One region of the Nocardiopsis sediminis genome, then DNA from elsewhere that is predicted to be linked to it. Evidence: predicted binding sites of a transcription regulator. Region 1 holds the regulator's gene; the other holds the start of a gene.

The links. Region 1 encodes HrcA, which represses chaperone genes, less so after heat shock. Its sites were predicted from a motif close to TTGGCACTCTCNNNNNGAGAGTGCCAA; they were not measured.
Region 2: the regulator HrcA is predicted to act here: its motif matches at 4,179-4,205, upstream of groES (co-chaperone GroES).

Annotation. Positions count from the first base shown of each region.
Region 1 is NZ_JBHSBH010000004.1:454,202-462,259, forward strand. It holds gene ACFOVU_RS06105 (DUF4870 domain-containing protein) at 1-949, opposite strand, end outside; gene ACFOVU_RS06110 (DUF3097 domain-containing protein) at 1,047-1,901, opposite strand; gene ACFOVU_RS06115 (hypothetical protein) at 1,939-2,550, opposite strand; gene hrcA (heat-inducible transcriptional repressor HrcA) at 2,712-3,725, shown strand; gene dnaJ (molecular chaperone DnaJ) at 3,726-4,877, shown strand; gene ACFOVU_RS06130 (16S rRNA (uracil(1498)-N(3))-methyltransferase) at 5,019-5,759, shown strand; gene ACFOVU_RS06135 (hypothetical protein) at 5,842-6,570, opposite strand; gene ACFOVU_RS06140 (SigE family RNA polymerase sigma factor) at 6,567-7,097, opposite strand; gene ACFOVU_RS06145 (histidine triad nucleotide-binding protein) at 7,604-7,954, shown strand.
Region 2 is NZ_JBHSBH010000020.1:99,142-107,199, forward strand. It holds gene ACFOVU_RS28190 (apolipoprotein A-IV repeat region-like domain-containing protein) at 66-2,426, opposite strand; gene ACFOVU_RS28195 (class I SAM-dependent methyltransferase) at 2,835-4,109, opposite strand; gene groES (co-chaperone GroES) at 4,314-4,625, shown strand; gene groL (chaperonin GroEL) at 4,797-6,410, shown strand; gene ACFOVU_RS28210 (sigma-70 family RNA polymerase sigma factor) at 6,706-7,296, shown strand; gene guaB (IMP dehydrogenase) at 7,561-8,058, shown strand, end outside.

The DNA of each region.
Region 1 (8,058 bases):
ACACGGAGCCGATCCACGACGACGTCGGGGCGAAGACGCCGAGCGCGATGTAGGCCGCCCAGGTGAGCAGGTAGGGGATCAACAGGGTGAGCTGGAAGTTCAGCGCCTCGCCCGCGTGGTGGCGGACGAACGGCGAGTGGTTCTTCTTCACCGAGTACACCACGAGCGCGGGCAGCCAGCCGAAGCAGGAGAGGATGACCCCGGACAGGTGGGCGATCATCGCCCAGGTGGGGTCGTCGGCCGCGGCCTGCCCCTGCTGGGGGAACGCCTGCGGGCCGCCGTAGGCCGGGGCGGCCGACTGCTGGGGCTGGCCGGCGTACCCGGGCTGCTGCGGTGGCGCCTGCGGCGCCCCGTACCCCGGCTGCTGCGGCGCCGGAGGGGCCTGCTGCTCCTGGCCCTGCGGGCCGTAGCCCTGGGGCGCATAGGACGGCGGGGCCTGCTGTGCGGGCGGGCCCGGCTGCGGCGGGTAGGGCTGCTGCCCGTACCCGGGCTGTTCGCCCGTGGGGTGGGCGTACCCGGGCTGACCGCCGGTCGGCTGGCCGTAGGCCGGGGGCGGCGCGGCCGGCTGCTGAGGCGGGGCGGCGTACCCCGGGTGCTGGGGCGGCCCCTGCGGGGCGCCGTAGCCCGGCTGCGGCCCGGACTGCGGGCCCTGCGGCGCGGGGCCCGGCGGCTGCTGGACCTGCCCGTAGCCCTGCTGGCCGTACTGGGCAGGGTCGTAGCCCGGCTGGGGGTACCCCTGCTGCTCGTAGCCCTGCCCCGGCTGCGCATAGGGCTGCTGCTGCGGTGCCTGCGGCGGGTAGGGCTGCTGGGCGTACCCCGGCTGCCCACCCGTGGCGGCCCCCTGCTGCCCCTGGCCGGGCTGTCCACCGCTGGGGGCGGCGTGGCCGGGCGCGGGCTGCCCTCCCGAGGGGTCCTGCGGCTGTGGTCGGTGGGGCGGGGTCTCGCTCATCATGTCCCTTGGCTGTGCCGATTGCGTGGAGCAGATTATGCCGTGCGGCGTGTCGTGCCGCCGAACGCCGTCACCGCGGGGTCAGCGCGGACGTGTCCTAGTCTCGCACCACGTAGGGCGCGGTAACGAAGTCGATCAATTCTTCGACGCGGCCCAGCAGATCCGGTTCCAGGTCGGCGAATGTCCGGACCCGGCCGAGGATCCGCTGCCACGCCTCACCCGGCTCCTCCCGCCGGCCGAGGGCGGCCAGCACCCCTTCCTTCCAGGGGGTTCCGCGCGGCACATCGGGCCAGGCGGCGATGCCGAGCACGGAGGGCTTCACCGCCTGCCAGATGTCGATGAACGGGTGGCCGGTGACCAGCACGTGCGGCGACGATACCTGCTCGGCGATCCGCGACTCCTTGGACCCCGGCACCAGGTGGTCCACCAGCACCCCCAGCCGCCGTTGCGGCCCCGGACCGAACGCGTCGACGATCTCGGGCAGGCGGTCCACCCCTTCGAGGAACTCCACGGCCACGCCCTCGACGCGCAGGTCGTGGCCCCAGATCTTCTCGACCAGCTCCGCGTCGTGGGCGCCCTCGACGTAGATGCGGCCCTCCTTGGCGACCCTGGCCCGCGCGCCGCGGACCGCGACCGACCCCGACGCGCTGCGCAGCGGCCCGGAAGGGGCCGCCGCTGCCGGGCGCACCACCGTGACCGGCCGGCCGTCGATCAGGAACGCCGCCGGCGCGAGGTCGAACACCCGGCGCCGGCCCGCGCGGTCCTCCAGGGTCACCGTGGCCTTGTCCCAGGCCACGGCCGCGCCGCAGAACCCTTCGTCGGCGGATTCCACCACCAGGCCGTGCTCCAGGGGGACCTCGGGGACCGCGCCTTTGCGTGGCCGCCGCCAGTCGCCCGCCAGGACGTCGTCGCCGTACCGTCCGCCGCGCCGCTTGCCAGATTCAGTGCCCACGGGCCGCGATGATAGTGGTGAGGCGGGGCGGGACGGGTCAGGACGAGGGCGGGGACGCCCCGCCGGCGACGATGCGGCGCCGGTTCCGGCGCCGCAGGACCGCGGTGAGAATGAGCACCGCGGCGCCGATGAGCACCCCCGCGAGCGCCGGGACGAGGGCGGTGGCGATGGTCCACAGCACGCCCGTGGAAACGCCGGTCAGGTCGTTGCCGTAACCGACCGCGTAGTGCAGGCCGGCGCCGCTGTGGCAGCGGAAGGTGTGGTCGCCCGTCGCGGTCGTGTCGACCCGGCCGGCCAGGAACCAGCCGTCGGAGTGGTGGTCGTGGGCCGGGGTGACCGTGACCGGCCCCGTGGGGCCGTCGATCGTGCAGAACGCGGCGATCTCGTCGTCGGTCGTGTAGTGGTCGGCGTAGATGAGCCAGGCGTGGGAGCCCTGGTCCGCGCGGTCGAGGTCGACGATCGCGGTCTCGTCGTCGCCGAACTGCGCGCGGAAGTGCGGCAGGGAGACCGAGTTCAGCAGCCCGATCACGAACCCCATGGCCCCGGCGACCAGCCCGAAGACCACGATCGCCGCCCCGATCCCGTACCAGGCCCGCGCCGGGCGCAGCAGCGCCGGGTCGACGGAGGGCGGTGCGGGATCGACGGCCATGGCGATCATTCTCGCACCGCACCCCGTGGACGCCCCGGAACGCGGCGCGCGGCGCGCCGGGGCGGCCGCGGACCCGAACCGCGGTCCCTGGTTCCGGCCCGCCCTTGCGCGACGGCATAGAATTAGCACTTACGACCACGGAGTGCCAGGGAGGTGAACGCGTGCTCGACGGCCGCAAACTCGCGGTCCTGCGTGCCATCGTCGAGGACTACGTGTCCACGAACGAGCCCGTGGGGTCCAAGGCCCTCGCCGACCGCCACACCCTCGGGGTGTCGCCGGCGACGATCCGCAACGACATGGTGGCGCTGGAGGAAGAGGGCTACATCACCCAGCCCCACACCAGCGCGGGCCGGGTGCCCACCGACAAGGGCTACCGGCTGTTCGTGGACCGGCTGTCCACGGTCAAGCCGCTGTCCTCGGCCGAGCGCCGCGCCATCGAGACCTTCCTCGGCGGCGCCGTGGACCTCGACGAGATCGTGGCCCGCACCGTGCGGCTGCTCGCGCAGCTCACCCGGCAGGTCGCGATCGTGCAGTACCCCTCGCTCATCCGCTCCTCCGTGCAGCACGTCGAACTCGTCCCCCTGGGCAACCGGCGCGTGATGATGGTGCTGATCACCAACACCGGGCGGGTCGAGCAGCGCGTCATCGACGGCCTCGGCGACGTCACCGAGGACTCCGTCGACAACCTGCGGCAGATGCTCAACCGCGCCCTGGGGGGCAAGTGGCTGACCGACGTCCCCACTGCCGTGGAGGACCTGCCGGCTCAGGTGCCGGCCGGCGACCGACGCATGGCGGTCTCGGTGCTGTCGGTGCTCCTGGAGAGCCTGGTGGAGCGGCACGAGGAGAAGATCGTCCTCGGCGGGACCGCGAATCTCGCGGCGGTGGATTTCTCCGCTAGCCTTCGTGACGTACTCGAAGCGCTGGAAGAAAACGTGGTCCTCATCCGTTTGCTCGGAGAGGTGGGCGACCCGTCCATGCTCACGGTACGCATCGGCGCGGAGAACTCTCACGAGGGCCTCAGATCCACCTCGATCGTGTCCGCCGGGTACGGCTTCGGCGACCAGTCGCTGGCCAAGCTCGGCGTCGTCGGTCCGACTCGAATGGATTACCCGGGAACGATGGGAGCGGTGCGCGCTGTGGCCAGGTACGTCGGAACGATTTTGGCGGGACAGTAAGTGGCGAGGGACTATTACGCGATCCTCGGGGTTCGTCGCGAGGCGACGAAGGACGAGATCAAGAAGGCCTACCGGCGGCTGGCCCGCGAACTCCACCCCGACGTCAACCCGGACCCCACCACCCAGGAGCGCTTCAAGGAAGTGACCCAGGCCTACGAGGTCCTCTCCGACGAGAACAAGCGGCGCATGTTCGACATGGGCCACGACCCCTTCGCCCCCGGTGGCGGCGGTGCGGGGGCCGGCGGCTTCGGCGGCGGCGCCGCGGGGTTCCCCTTCGACGACATCATGAACGCCTTCTTCGGGGGCGGCCAGCCGGGGGCCGGGCGCAGCCCGCGCGACCGCGTGCGCCGGGGGCGCAGCATCAAGGTGCGCATCGAGCTCGACCTCTCCGAGACCGCGTTCGGCGTGACCAAGGACGTCACCTTCCCCACGGCGGTCCTGTGCACCACCTGTCAGGGTGAGGGCACGGCCAAGGGCACCCACCGCCACACCTGCGAGATGTGCCAGGGGCGCGGCGAGGTCTCCCAGGTCACCCGCTCGTTCCTTGGGCAGGTCATGACCTCGCGCCCGTGCCCGCAGTGCGCGGGCCAGGGGAGCATCATCACCGACCCCTGCCCCGACTGCGCGGGCGAGGGCCGGGTGCGCGAGAAGGTCACCCGCAAGGTCCAGATCCCTGCGGGCGTCGAGGACGGCACGCAGATCCAGCTGGCGGGCGAGGGCGAGGTCGGCCCCAACGGCGGCCCGCGCGGCGACATCTTCCTGGAGATCGTCCAGCGCCCGCACCCGATCTTCGAGCGGCGCGGCGACGACCTCCACTGCACCATCACGGTGCCCATGACCGCGGCGGCTCTGGGCGCCTCGTTCACCTTCGAGACCCTCGACGGCACCGAGGAGATCGACCTGCGCCCCGGCACCAGCTCGGGCCATGTGATCACCCTCGGGGGGCGCGGCACCAAGCACCTCGACGGCGGCGGCCGCGGCGACCTCATGATCCAGGTCGACGTCGAGACCCCGGCCAAGCTCGACGAAGAGCAGGAGGCGCTGCTGCGCAAGTTCGCCGAGCTGCGAGGCGAGGACCACCCGCCGGGCAAGTTCAGCCCCGGCCACGGCGGCCTCTTCTCGCGCCTGCGCGACGCGTTCGGGGCCCGCTAGCCGCGGCCTGAGAGGGCGCAGCAGGCCGCGCCGGCACGGCGCACTTCAGCAGGGCCCCCGGCCGCGCGCCGCGGGGCCCCTCGCTGTCGTGGGGCCGCACCCCGCGCCGCGTGCCCGCCGCCCATCCGAGAAAGGGAACCCGTGACGCCTCCCGTCTTCCTCGCCGACGCCGGGCAGCTCGACCGCGACCGCGTGGTGCTCTCCGGCCCCGAGGGCCGGCACGCCGCCGCGGCCCGCCGCATCACGGTGGGCGAGACCGTGCACCTCGTCGACGGAGCAGGAACGCGCGCCCGGTGCGTGGTGGCCGACGTCGGCAAGGACAGCGTGGTCTGCACCGTCGAGGAGCGGTCGGCCGACCCCGAGCCCTCCCCCCGCATCACGGTCGTCCAGGCGCTGCCCAAGGGCGACCGGGGCGAGCTCTCCGTCGAGGTCATGACCGAAGCGGGGGTCGACGCCATCGTGCCGTGGGCGGCCGAGCGGTGCGTGACCCGCTGGAAGCCCGATCGCGCGGCGAAGTCGGTGGCCAAGTGGCGCGCGACCGCGCGGGAGTCCGCCAAACAGGCCCGGCGCAGCCGGATCCCCGAGGTCGCCGACCTTGCCACCACACGTGATGTGGTGGCGCTCGTGGCAGCGGCCGACCTGGGGATCGTCCTGCACGAGGGCGCTCAGGAGGAACGGCTGTCGTCGCTCCCCCTGCCCGGCGCAGGCGGCCCCGGTTTCGTCGTCGTAGTGGGGCCCGAAGGCGGGCTGTCCGACACCGAGCTGGCCGCGCTCGACGAGGCAGGCGCCGTCCGGGCGCTCCTGGGGCCGACCGTGCTGCGCACCTCCACGGCAGGGGTCGCCGCGCTCGCCGTCCTCCAGGCACGCTGCGGACGCTGGTAGCCGCCCTCGGCCGGACAGAGCGGAAGGCCTTCATCGAGCGTGCCCGGAGGGCGCCCCGCAGGCTGAGCGGGAAACACCGCCCCTACTGGACCTGCGAGGCCCCTTCCGGGACGTCGCCGGGGAGGGTGTCGGGCGGGCTCGGGGTGCCGTCGACGTCGCCGTCGTCCTCGTTGTCGCCGCCGTCGGCGGGGACCTCGGGCTCGGCGGGGTCCTCGGGGTCGCCCGCGCCGGAGTCGCCGGGCTCGGAGGGCCGGGGGCTGGGGACGCAGTCGTCGTCGGCCTCGGGTTCCTCGGGCTCGGGGGAGGGGTCCTCGGACTCGGCGGCGCTGGGGCCGGTGGCGCTGGGTTCGGGTGAGGGCGGGGGCGAACACAGCGCGGTGATGCCGGTCCCGTCCTCGTCGGACTCGGAGCCGGGCTCGGACGTGCCGCCGGGGGACGGCGGGACGGCCGTGGCGCCGCCGCCGTCGGCGCCCGCGGCGCCGGGGCCGCCGACACCGTCCTGGGCGTGGCCGTCGGCGCCACCGCCACCCCCGGCGCCGCCATCGCCCGCAGGGCTGTTCATGGACGACGGCAGCAGCTGGTCACGCACCTGCGGGGTGCCCAGCAGGACGGATCCGGCGATCAGCGCCGCCGCGCCCGCGGCCAGCGCGGGACGCAGCCACGGCAGGCCGAACCAGGCGGAGACCCGGCTGCGCCCGGTGCGGGCGCGGATCCTGCCGAGCGCCTCGGGCGACGGGTCCACGGAGTCGGCCTCGGCTTTCAGGGCCGCGCGCAGCCGCTCCTCGAAGGATGCGTCGAACGGGTCGGTCATGTCGTCTGCTCCAGAACCGAGCGAAGGGCGGCGATGCCACGCGCCGTGTGGCTCTTGACGGCGCCGCGGCTGATCCCCATCGAGTCGGCGATCTGGGCCTCGGAGAGGTCCCCGTAGTACCGGAGCACGATGGCCTCACGCTGACGGGTGGGGAGCCTGCGGATGGCTTCGATGACCGCGGCGCGCTCCAGCTCGCCCAGCGCGCCGTGCTCGGCGCTGGGGGCATCGGGCAGCGCCTTGGGGGCGTGCTTCTCGACCACCGCCCGGTGGCGCAGGACCGAACGGGCACGGTTGACCACCGACTGGCGCAGGTAGGACAGCGCCTTGTTGGGGTCGCGGAGACGGCGCCACGCGCCGTGCATGGCGACGAATGCGTCCTGGACGACCTCCTCGGCGGTGGCGTAGTCGCGGACGAGCAGGGTGGCGAGCCGGACCAGCGGCCGGTAGTGCGCGCTGTACAGCTGCGTCACGGCCTGGTCGGCGTCCCACTCGGCCGCCGCCGGTGCCGCTGCGGCGCCGGCGACCATTGTTTCAGTCACGTCCGTAGGACGCGCGCCCTTGTCGCCGGGTTTACGAAAGGGCATACCTGTTCTTCTCGCTCCAGCTCGGGGGTCCGACGCCTGACCTGATCATTCGGGGGACGGCTCTTCCGAACGCCGCCGCAAAAGGGACGGCTCGGATGATGCCACGCGAAGGAACAGAATAGCCCGCGCCGCAAGGGCTGGGCGGTCCGTTCGGGTGACGCGGCCCCCTCTGGGGGGACGGGGCATCATCACGGCGGCGCCATACGCGCCCCGCCGATCACCGTGCCGTGGCCACCGTAGAAGATCGGCGCCCGCGGCGATACCCGTACGGCCGAATCCGCGGACGAATCGGAACAGGGTCCCCGCGTTCCCCGGCAGCCGCCGGGTTCCCCGCGGTGCCTTTTCCGGCGCCCCCGGCGGAACCGCGCCCGCGGCCCGCCGACTGCGGCATCATGGGGGCGGACCGGCGGGCGACGCCCGCGTACCGCGACAGAGGAGGGGACCAGCAGGTGGCCGCCACCGATTGCCTGTTCTGCAAGATCGTCACGGGCGAGGTGCCCGCCGAGATCGTGCGCAAGGGCGAGCGCACCGTCGCCTTCCGCGACATCAACCCCCAGGCCCCGACCCACATCCTCGTCATCCCGCGCGAGCACTACGCCGACGCGGGGGAGGCCGCCCGGGCGGGTACCGGGGTCGTCGACGACATCGCCCGCGACGCCGCCGAGGTCGCCGCCGCCGAGGGGATCGCCGGCACCGGCTACCGGCTGGTGTTCAACACCGGCTCCGGCGCCGGCCAGACCGTCTTCCACGTGCACGCCCACCTGCTCGGCGGCCGCGGGCTGGAGTGGCCGCCCGGGTAGAAAACGCTTCGGGCCGCGGCAGGGGGCGTTGGTAGAATTCGAGGGAACCACAACGGTTCACCGAGATCACTGCGACCACGGTGATCACAACCGGCGCACCGCCG
Region 2 (8,058 bases), on a different contig from region 1:
GCGGCAGGGCCGGCCCCTCGGAAGGGACCGGCCCCGAAGCGCCGCGTGGCCGCGGATCGCCGGTTCTACTCGTCGTCGTCCTCGTCGAGGTCCCGGCGGCGCTTCTTCTTGCCCTCGCGAACGGGGGTCAGCAGCGCCTCGGCCAGGGCGAGCATGGTCTCCTCCAGGGCCGCCAGGCGCTTGGTGACGTCGTCGTGCGAAGTCTCGACGGCTTCGGTCAGCGCCTCCTCGAACTCGTGGCGGTCGGGGCGGGCCTGCACCTCGCGCAGCAGCGGTTCGAGCGAGTCGAGCAGGCGGGTGTCGAGCGCGTCGAGCCGCTGCGACGGGTCGATGACCGGGCGCTCCACCAGCTCGGTGAGGCGCCGGTGCACCTCGCTGACCTCCATGGCGATGGGCAGCTGGGCGAGCCGCTGGTTGAGCGCCTCCAGCCGGTCGTCGACCGCCTCCAGGCGGCCGTCGACGCCGTCGATCTGGCCGTTGACGCCCTCGAACTGGCCCTCGACGCCGTTGACCCGGCCCTCGATGCCGTCGAGCCGCCCGTTGACGCCGTCGAGCCGGCCGTCGACCCCCTCGACCTTGCCTTCGAGGCCTTCGAAGCTCCCCTCGAAGTGGCCTTCGAAGGTGTCGAAGCGGTCGCTCAGTCGGCCGAGGCCGTGCTCGAACTTCCCGGTGATGGCGGTGAGGTGCTGGTCGACGCGGTCGGACAGCTCGCGCTGCCGCTGCTCCAGCCGGGAGTCGACCGCGTCGCGGTGCTCCTCGACCAGCCCGGTCAGCGCGGTGTGCCGCTCCTCGCCCTGCTCGTGCAGGCTGCGCACGCTCGCGGTGACGGAGTCGCGCAGCTCGGCCAGCGCCGCGGTGGACGCCGCGAGGTCGGCGTCGGCCTTGTCGCGCAGCCCCTTCGCGGTCTCGTCGAGCCGGGCGGTGACGGCCTCGTTGTGCGCGTCGTCGCGCTCGCGCAGCTCGGCGCGATGGACCTCGAGCTGCTCGTGGAGTTCGCCGAGGCGCTGGCGCAGGTGGGCGCGGAGGTCGCCGAGCTTGTCGTCGGTGGACTCGGCGAGCTTGACGACGGCGCTGTTGGCGTCGGCGATCGCGGCGGTCGCCTCGGCGTGGTTCTCCTCGGCCTGCGTGGTGAGCAGCCCCAGCCGCTCGGCGAGCCGGGCGGCCGCCTCCTCGTGGCGCCGCTCGGCTTGGGCGGAGAGGTCGCGCAGGCCGTCGGTGAGCTCGGTGGAGAGGGCCGCGTGCCGCTCGTCGGCGTTCGCGCGCAGTTCCGCGGCGGTGGCGCGGAGGTCGTCGGCGCCGCTGTCGAGCCGCTCGGTGAGCGCGGTGTGGTGTTCTTCCGCCGTGGTGCGGAGGTCGGCCGCGGTGGCGTTGAAGTTCCCGGAGAGGGCGGTATGCCCCTCCTCGACCGTGGTGCGCAGGTCGTCGGCCGTGGTGTCGAGCCGTTCGACGAGGGCGGCGTGGCGCTCCTCGGCGGCGGTGCGCAGCTCGCCGGTGGCGGCGTCGAGCCGGGCGTCGAGCGCCGCGTGGTGGTCGGCGGCCTCGGCGCGGATCTCCTGGACGGCGGTGCCGAGCCGCTCGGTGAGCTCGGTGTGGCGCTCTTCGGCGGCGGTGCGCTGCTCCTCGGCGCCCGCGCGAACTTCCTCGGCCGCGGCGTCGAACCGCTCGGTGACGGCCTGGTGCTGCTCGCGCAGAGTGGCGTCGACGGCGTCGTAGCGCTCGGCGACCGTGGCGCTCAGCGCCTCGCGCCCGTCGGCCACCACCTGCTCCAGCGCCTCGCGCCCCTCGGCGACGGCGGCCGCGAGGGAGTCGTGGCGCTCGCCCGCGGCGGTCATGGCCGACTCGTGGCGGCGCTCGGCGAGCTCGGCGGCGCCGGCCAGCGCGTCGTCGATGGCCTTGGCCTGTGCGGAGGCGGACTCGATGGCCTCGTCGATCTGGGTGAAGCGTGCCTCGACCCCGGTGGCCAGCCCCTCCAGCCGCTCGGTGAGGAGCCCGACCTTGTTCGAGGTGGCCTCTTCGGCGTCGGCGAGGCTCTTGAGCCGGGACATGACGGTTTCGAGGTGGCCGTTGATCCCGCGGATGTCCGCGCGCAGCGCGGGGAGTTCGGAGAGCGGCTTGACCCGTTCGCCGACCAGGGCGATGTGCTCGGCCAGTGTCTCGGCCCATTCGGGCGGGCGCGAGCTGAGCTCGTCGACCCGGGACTGGACGGCGGCGACCGATTCGGCGAGGGTGGCGAATTCGCGCTCGCGGAACTCCCGCAGCAGCCACTCCATGCCCTCAAGCCGCTGGCGCATCTCCTCGCTGACCGCGCCCTGCGATTTCTGCTCGGACATCTGGTCCTGCGCCGCCCGCGAGAGCAGGTCGCGCATGCGGTCGGAGATCCCGGTCTGCCCTCCCCCGTTGAGGAAGTTGTGGTTGCTCTGTTCCACCGAGGTGCTCCTTTTGATCTGGCGCCCCCACCCGCGTTCGCACGCGGATGGGCGGTGTTCTCAACGGATGCAGCGGGCGCGGGCGGGGAATAGGGCCCGACGTGTGGTCATCACACACGGACATGGCATGCGCACTGGCCGTGAGTGGCCCGTGCATGGCGAAAGGGTGGAAACCGGCGCACACCACCGGTCGCCCCTGGGTACGCCGACCCCGGGAATCCGTGAGAAGGGGAAAGGATTCAGCGGGGGTCAGTTTACCGACATGAGCCACGCTCGCCGGGTTGAAGTGGTGAAAATGTGGATTGTGCTGATTGCCGTGGAATGACCGCAGTCGTCACGGTAGTACGGATGGGCGGGCCCGTCATCCCTCGGCGGCCCCGCAGCGGCGGCGGTTCCGGGGCCGCGGACTCACGGCGAGGCTGTGACCTCGGAACACAGGAGGCAAATAGGGCGGTCGCCGATCCGGGTGAGGACCACGACAACGGATCCCGGTCCCGACGGGCGGAGGTCGCGGCGGAGTTTCTCCACGTCCACGGCCGATCCGCGTTTCTTAATCGTTACCGTTCCGGCGCCCCGTTCGCGTAGCACCGACCGCAGCCGCTTCAGGGAGAAGGGCAGGACGTCGTCCACCGCATAGGCGCGGGCGAACGGGGTGGCGACGAGCCGGTCGGACGTGATGTAGGCGATGTGGGGGTCGAGCAGCGCCCCGCCGACCGCGGCGGCCGCCTCGGCGACGAGGTGGGCGCGGATCACGGCGCCGTCGGGCTCGTAGAGGTAGCGCCTCGGCGCGGCGACCGGCGGGGCGCCCAGGCCCGGGTCGGCGGTCAGGGTCGCCGGGCTCCGCCCGTCGCCCCGCAGCAGCGTGGCGCGGCGCGGGACGTCGTACAGCGCGCCGAACCACAGCGCCGCCTCCTTGACGTCGCCGTCGACCGAGATCCACTCCGCGGAGGCGCCGTCGGGCACCAGCTCGTGGGGGATGCCCGGGGCGGCCTTCACACACGCCGCCGAAGCGCCCTGCGCGAGGTCCATGGCGGTGCCCCACGGCGGGGAGTAGGCGTGCGGGTCGAAGATCCGGCCCCGCTTTCCGCGCCGCGCCGGGTCGCAGAACACGGCGTCGTAGTCGCCCGGGGCGGTCAGCGCGGCGTCGCCGCGGCGGACCCGGACACGCCCGGACAGGCCCAGCGCCGCCGCGTTGGCCTCGGCCACGGCGGCGGTGAACGGGTCGGAATCGACCCCGTCGACCCGCAGGCCCTCGGCCGCGAGGGCGAGCATGTCCGCGCCGATGCCGCAGCACAGGTCGCCCACCAGCGTGTCCGGGGCGACCCCGGCGGCGAAGCGGCGGGCGCGGTACTCCGCGACCGGGCGGCGCGTGGCCTGTTCGAGGCCGTCGGGGGTGAAGTACATGCGCTCCGCGAGGTCGCCGAACTTCGCGCGGGCCCGGCCGCGCAGCCGCGCCTGGGTGAGAGCGGCGGTCACGAGGTCGGCGTGGGGGACGCCGGCCTCCCCGTCGGGGCCGCCGCCCGGCTCCGCGTCCGGTGCGCCGGCCGGAGCCGCCCGGCGCAGGCGCGTGGCCGCGCCCAAGGGGTCGGCGTCGACCTCGGCGGGGTCGATCGAGTCGAGCAGCCGCCGCCCCGCCGGGGTGCGGAGCGCGCGGAAGGCCGCCGACTGCGCACTGGTCGCCAACTCGCCCCCAATGACCTGTTGTGTTCGGTTCCGGGTCCCGCGTGCGCGGGGACGCGGCCGGTTTCCATCTTGGCACTCTCCACGATAGAGTGCTAATCGCGACGAGGCCGGTCTGGCACCCGCGACGACAGGCCGCCGTGGTCGCCCCATGTGCAGCATGTTTGTTTACGGATCACGACGAACCTGAAGGGGGAGGTCACAACCGTGTCGACCGCCACCAAGACCGTGCTGAAGCCGCTTGAGGACCGCGTCGTCGTCAGGACGCTGGAGGCCGAGCAGACCACCGCGTCCGGACTGGTCATCCCCGACACCGCCAAGGAGAAGCCCCAGGAGGGCGAGGTCCTCGCGGTGGGCCCGGGCCGCTGGGACGACGAGGGTGAGAACCGCATCCCGCTGGACGTCAAGGTCGGCGACGTCGTCCTGTACAGCAAGTACGGCGGCACCGAGGTCAAGTACAACAACGAGGAGTACCTCGTCCTCTCCGCCCGCGACCTGCTCGCGGTCGTCGAGAAGTAGGAGACCCGGATCGGCTGACGCCCTTCCGCGTGACATCCCGCCCCGGCCGGCTCGATGCCGGGCGGGGCGGTTTTTTCGCTGAGCGCGCCACCGGGGCACCGGTGTCCGGTGTACCCGGGGGCGGGCGGATACCACTCCCGACGAACGCGCACGGATTGAGGAAAGCTCACCATGCCCAAGATCCTGGAATTCGAGGACGACGCCCGGCGCGCCCTTGAGCGGGGTGTCGACCACCTCGCCAACGCCGTCAAGGTGACGCTGGGCCCGCGTGGCCGCAACGTCGTCATCGACAAGAAGTTCGGCGCCCCGACCATCACCAACGACGGCGTCACCGTCGCGCGTGAGGTCGAGCTGGACGACCCCTACGAGAACCTGGGGGCCCAGCTCGTCAAGGAGGTCGCCACCAAGACCAACGACGCGGCGGGCGACGGCACCACCACCGCCACCGTGCTCGCCCAGGCGCTCGTGCGCGAGGGCCTGCGCAGCGTCGCCGCCGGTGCCTCCCCGATGTCGCTCAAGAAGGGCATCGACGCCGCCGCCGAGCGGGTCTCGGAGATCCTGCTCGAGGGCGCCCGCGAGGTCGGCGAGCGCGCCGACATCGCCTACGTCGCCACCAACTCCGCCCAGGACGCCCAGATCGGCGACCTGATCGCCGAGGCGTTCGACAAGGTCGGCAAGGACGGCGTCATCACCGTCGAAGAGGCCCCGACCTTCGGCCTGGACCTCGCCTTCACCGAGGGCATGCAGTTCGACAAGGGCTACGTCTCGCCCTACTTCGTCACCGACGGCGACCGCCAGGAGGCGGTGCTGGAGGACGCCCTCATCCTCATCAACCAGGGCAAGGTCTCCTCCCTCAACGAGCTCCTGCCGCTGCTGGAGAAGGTCGTCCAGACCAAGAAGCCGCTGCTGATCATCGCCGAGGACGTCGACGGCGACGCCCTGGGCGCGCTGGTCCTCAACAAGATGCGCGGCGCCCTCAACGTCGCCGCGGTCAAGGCGCCCGGCTTCGGCGAGCGCCGCAAGGCCATGCTCCAGGACATCGCCACCCTCACCGGCGGCCAGGTCATCGCCGAGGAGGTCGGCCTGACCCTGGAGAACGCCGAGCTCGACACGCTGGGCAGCGCCCGCCGCATCACCATCACCAAGGACGACACCACCATCGTCGACGGTGCCGGCGAGCAGTCCGAGGTCGAGGACCGCGTCAACCAGATCCGCAAGGAGATCGAGGCCAGCGACTCCGACTGGGACCGCGAGAAGCTCCAGGAGCGCCTGGCCAAGCTGTCCGGCGGCGTCTCGGTGCTGAGCGTCGGCGCGGCCACCGAGGTGGAGCTCAAGGAGAAGAAGCACCGCCTCGAGGACGCGATCTCGGCCACCCGCGCCGCGATCGAGGAGGGCATCATCGCCGGCGGCGGCGCCTCCCTGGTGCACGCCGCGGCTGCCCTCGACGACCTCGGCCGCACCGGCGACGAGGCCACGGGCGTGGCCATCGTGCGCAAGGCGCTGGTCGAGCCGGCCCGCTGGATCGCCGTCAACGCCGGCGCCGAGGGCTACGTCGTCACCTACAAGATCGCCGAGCTCAAGCAGGGTGAGGGCTACAACGCCGCCACCGGCGAGTACGGCGACCTGATGGCGCAGGGCATCATCGACCCCGTCAAGGTCACCCGGTCGGCGGTGCAGAACGCCGCCTCCATCGCCGGCATGCTGCTGACGACCGAGGTGCTCGTCGTCGACAAGCCGGAGGAAGAGGAAGCCGAGGCCGGCCACGGCCACGGGCACGGCCACTGAGCCCTTCCCGGTCGTCCAGAGTGAACGGTTCAGTGCTCTCTGGTCACGCTCGCCTCCTCGCTCGGCTCCAACGGCCCCGCGAGGGGGCCTGCGGCCGGGGCGGCGCCGCCTCCGCTCGCTCGTCGGCTCGCCGTTCCATACCACGCGCGCCCCGATGATTCTCTCGGGGCGCGCGTGCCTTTATCCGGTTTACACCAAATGTGATCATTCTGTAGCCGGGGTTCGTGACGTGTAAGTCCCGGTGTCGGGGCATCATTCGTACGTGACGGATCTACGCGTCGCGGGGGGCCCGCAGGTGCCATCACCAGCAGTCCCGCGCAGGGCGAACGACACGGAACTGAACAACCTGACCTCGCTGGCCGTCCAGGGTGACCACGGTGCGGTGGACTCGCTGATCCGCGAGGTCCGCCCCATGGTCGTCCGCTACTGCCGTGCCCGCCTGGCCCGTGTCTCCGGCTACGTGCACTACTCCGACGACGTCGCGCAGGAGGTCTGCATCGCCCTCCTCGCGGCGCTGCCGCGCTATGAGGACATGGGGCGGCCCTTCGCCTCCTTCGTCTTCGGCATCGCGGCGCACAAGGTGGCCGACGCCCTCCGCGGATCCACGCGCGCCGACGTGCCCACCGAGACCGTCCCGGACCGGCCCGACGACGGCCCCGGGCCGGAGGAGGCCGCGGTCCGCACCGTCGAGGCGGAGCGGGCGCGGGCGCTGCTGAACGAACTGCCCGAGCAGCAGCGGCGGCTGCTGGTGATGCGCGTGATCGCCGGGCTATCGGCTGATGAGACGGGACATGTCCTTGGGATGTCGGCGGGTGCGGTACGGGTTGCCCAGCACCGAGCTCTTGCTCGGCTTCGGGAGGTGGCCGTGGCGAACCGCCTCTTCTAGCGGCGCGTCCTGCCACGCACCCCTGAGCCCGCGGCCCCGGGGTACCCACTGCCCGCCGCGGATTCCCGCCCCCGGCCACTGCCGCCTGGGGCGCCCCGCGCGCTGAGAGCGCGCCGCCCGCCGTGCGCCGGGCCGCACCCGCCCCCCGCGGGTACTGTGACCCTCCCCACCGCCCCGACCGTCCACCTGTGATGTTCCCCGCCGGTAAACCCGCCGGTCAGGGCCATAGGATGAAACGGTCACGGCGAATGGTTGGATGGGGTAATGACGCAGCTGTACACGGGGGCCGACGGCAAGGTGCTGGCGCCTGGCCTCACCTATGACGACGTCCTGCTGGTCCCGGCCTACTCGGACCTCCAGCCCGGCGATGCCGACACCGGCACCCGGCTCTCGCGCGGCATCGAGCTGCGCATCCCGCTGCTCTCCGCGGCCATGGACACCGTCACCGAAGCCCGCATGGCCGTGGCCATGGCCCGCCAGGGCGGCGCCGGCGTGCTGCACCGCAACCTCTCCATCGAGGACCAGGCCGGCCAGGTCGACCTGGTGAAACGGTCCGAGGCCGGCATGGTCACCGACCCCGTCACCTGCGCCCCCGACGACACCCTCGCCGATGTCGAGCAGCTGAGCGCCCACTACCGCATCTCCGGCGCCCCGGTCACCGATCCCGACGGCCGCCTCGTGGGCATCGTCACCAACCGCGACATGCGCTTCGAGGACGACCGCAACCGCCCCGTCCGCGACGTCATGACCCCCATGCCGCTG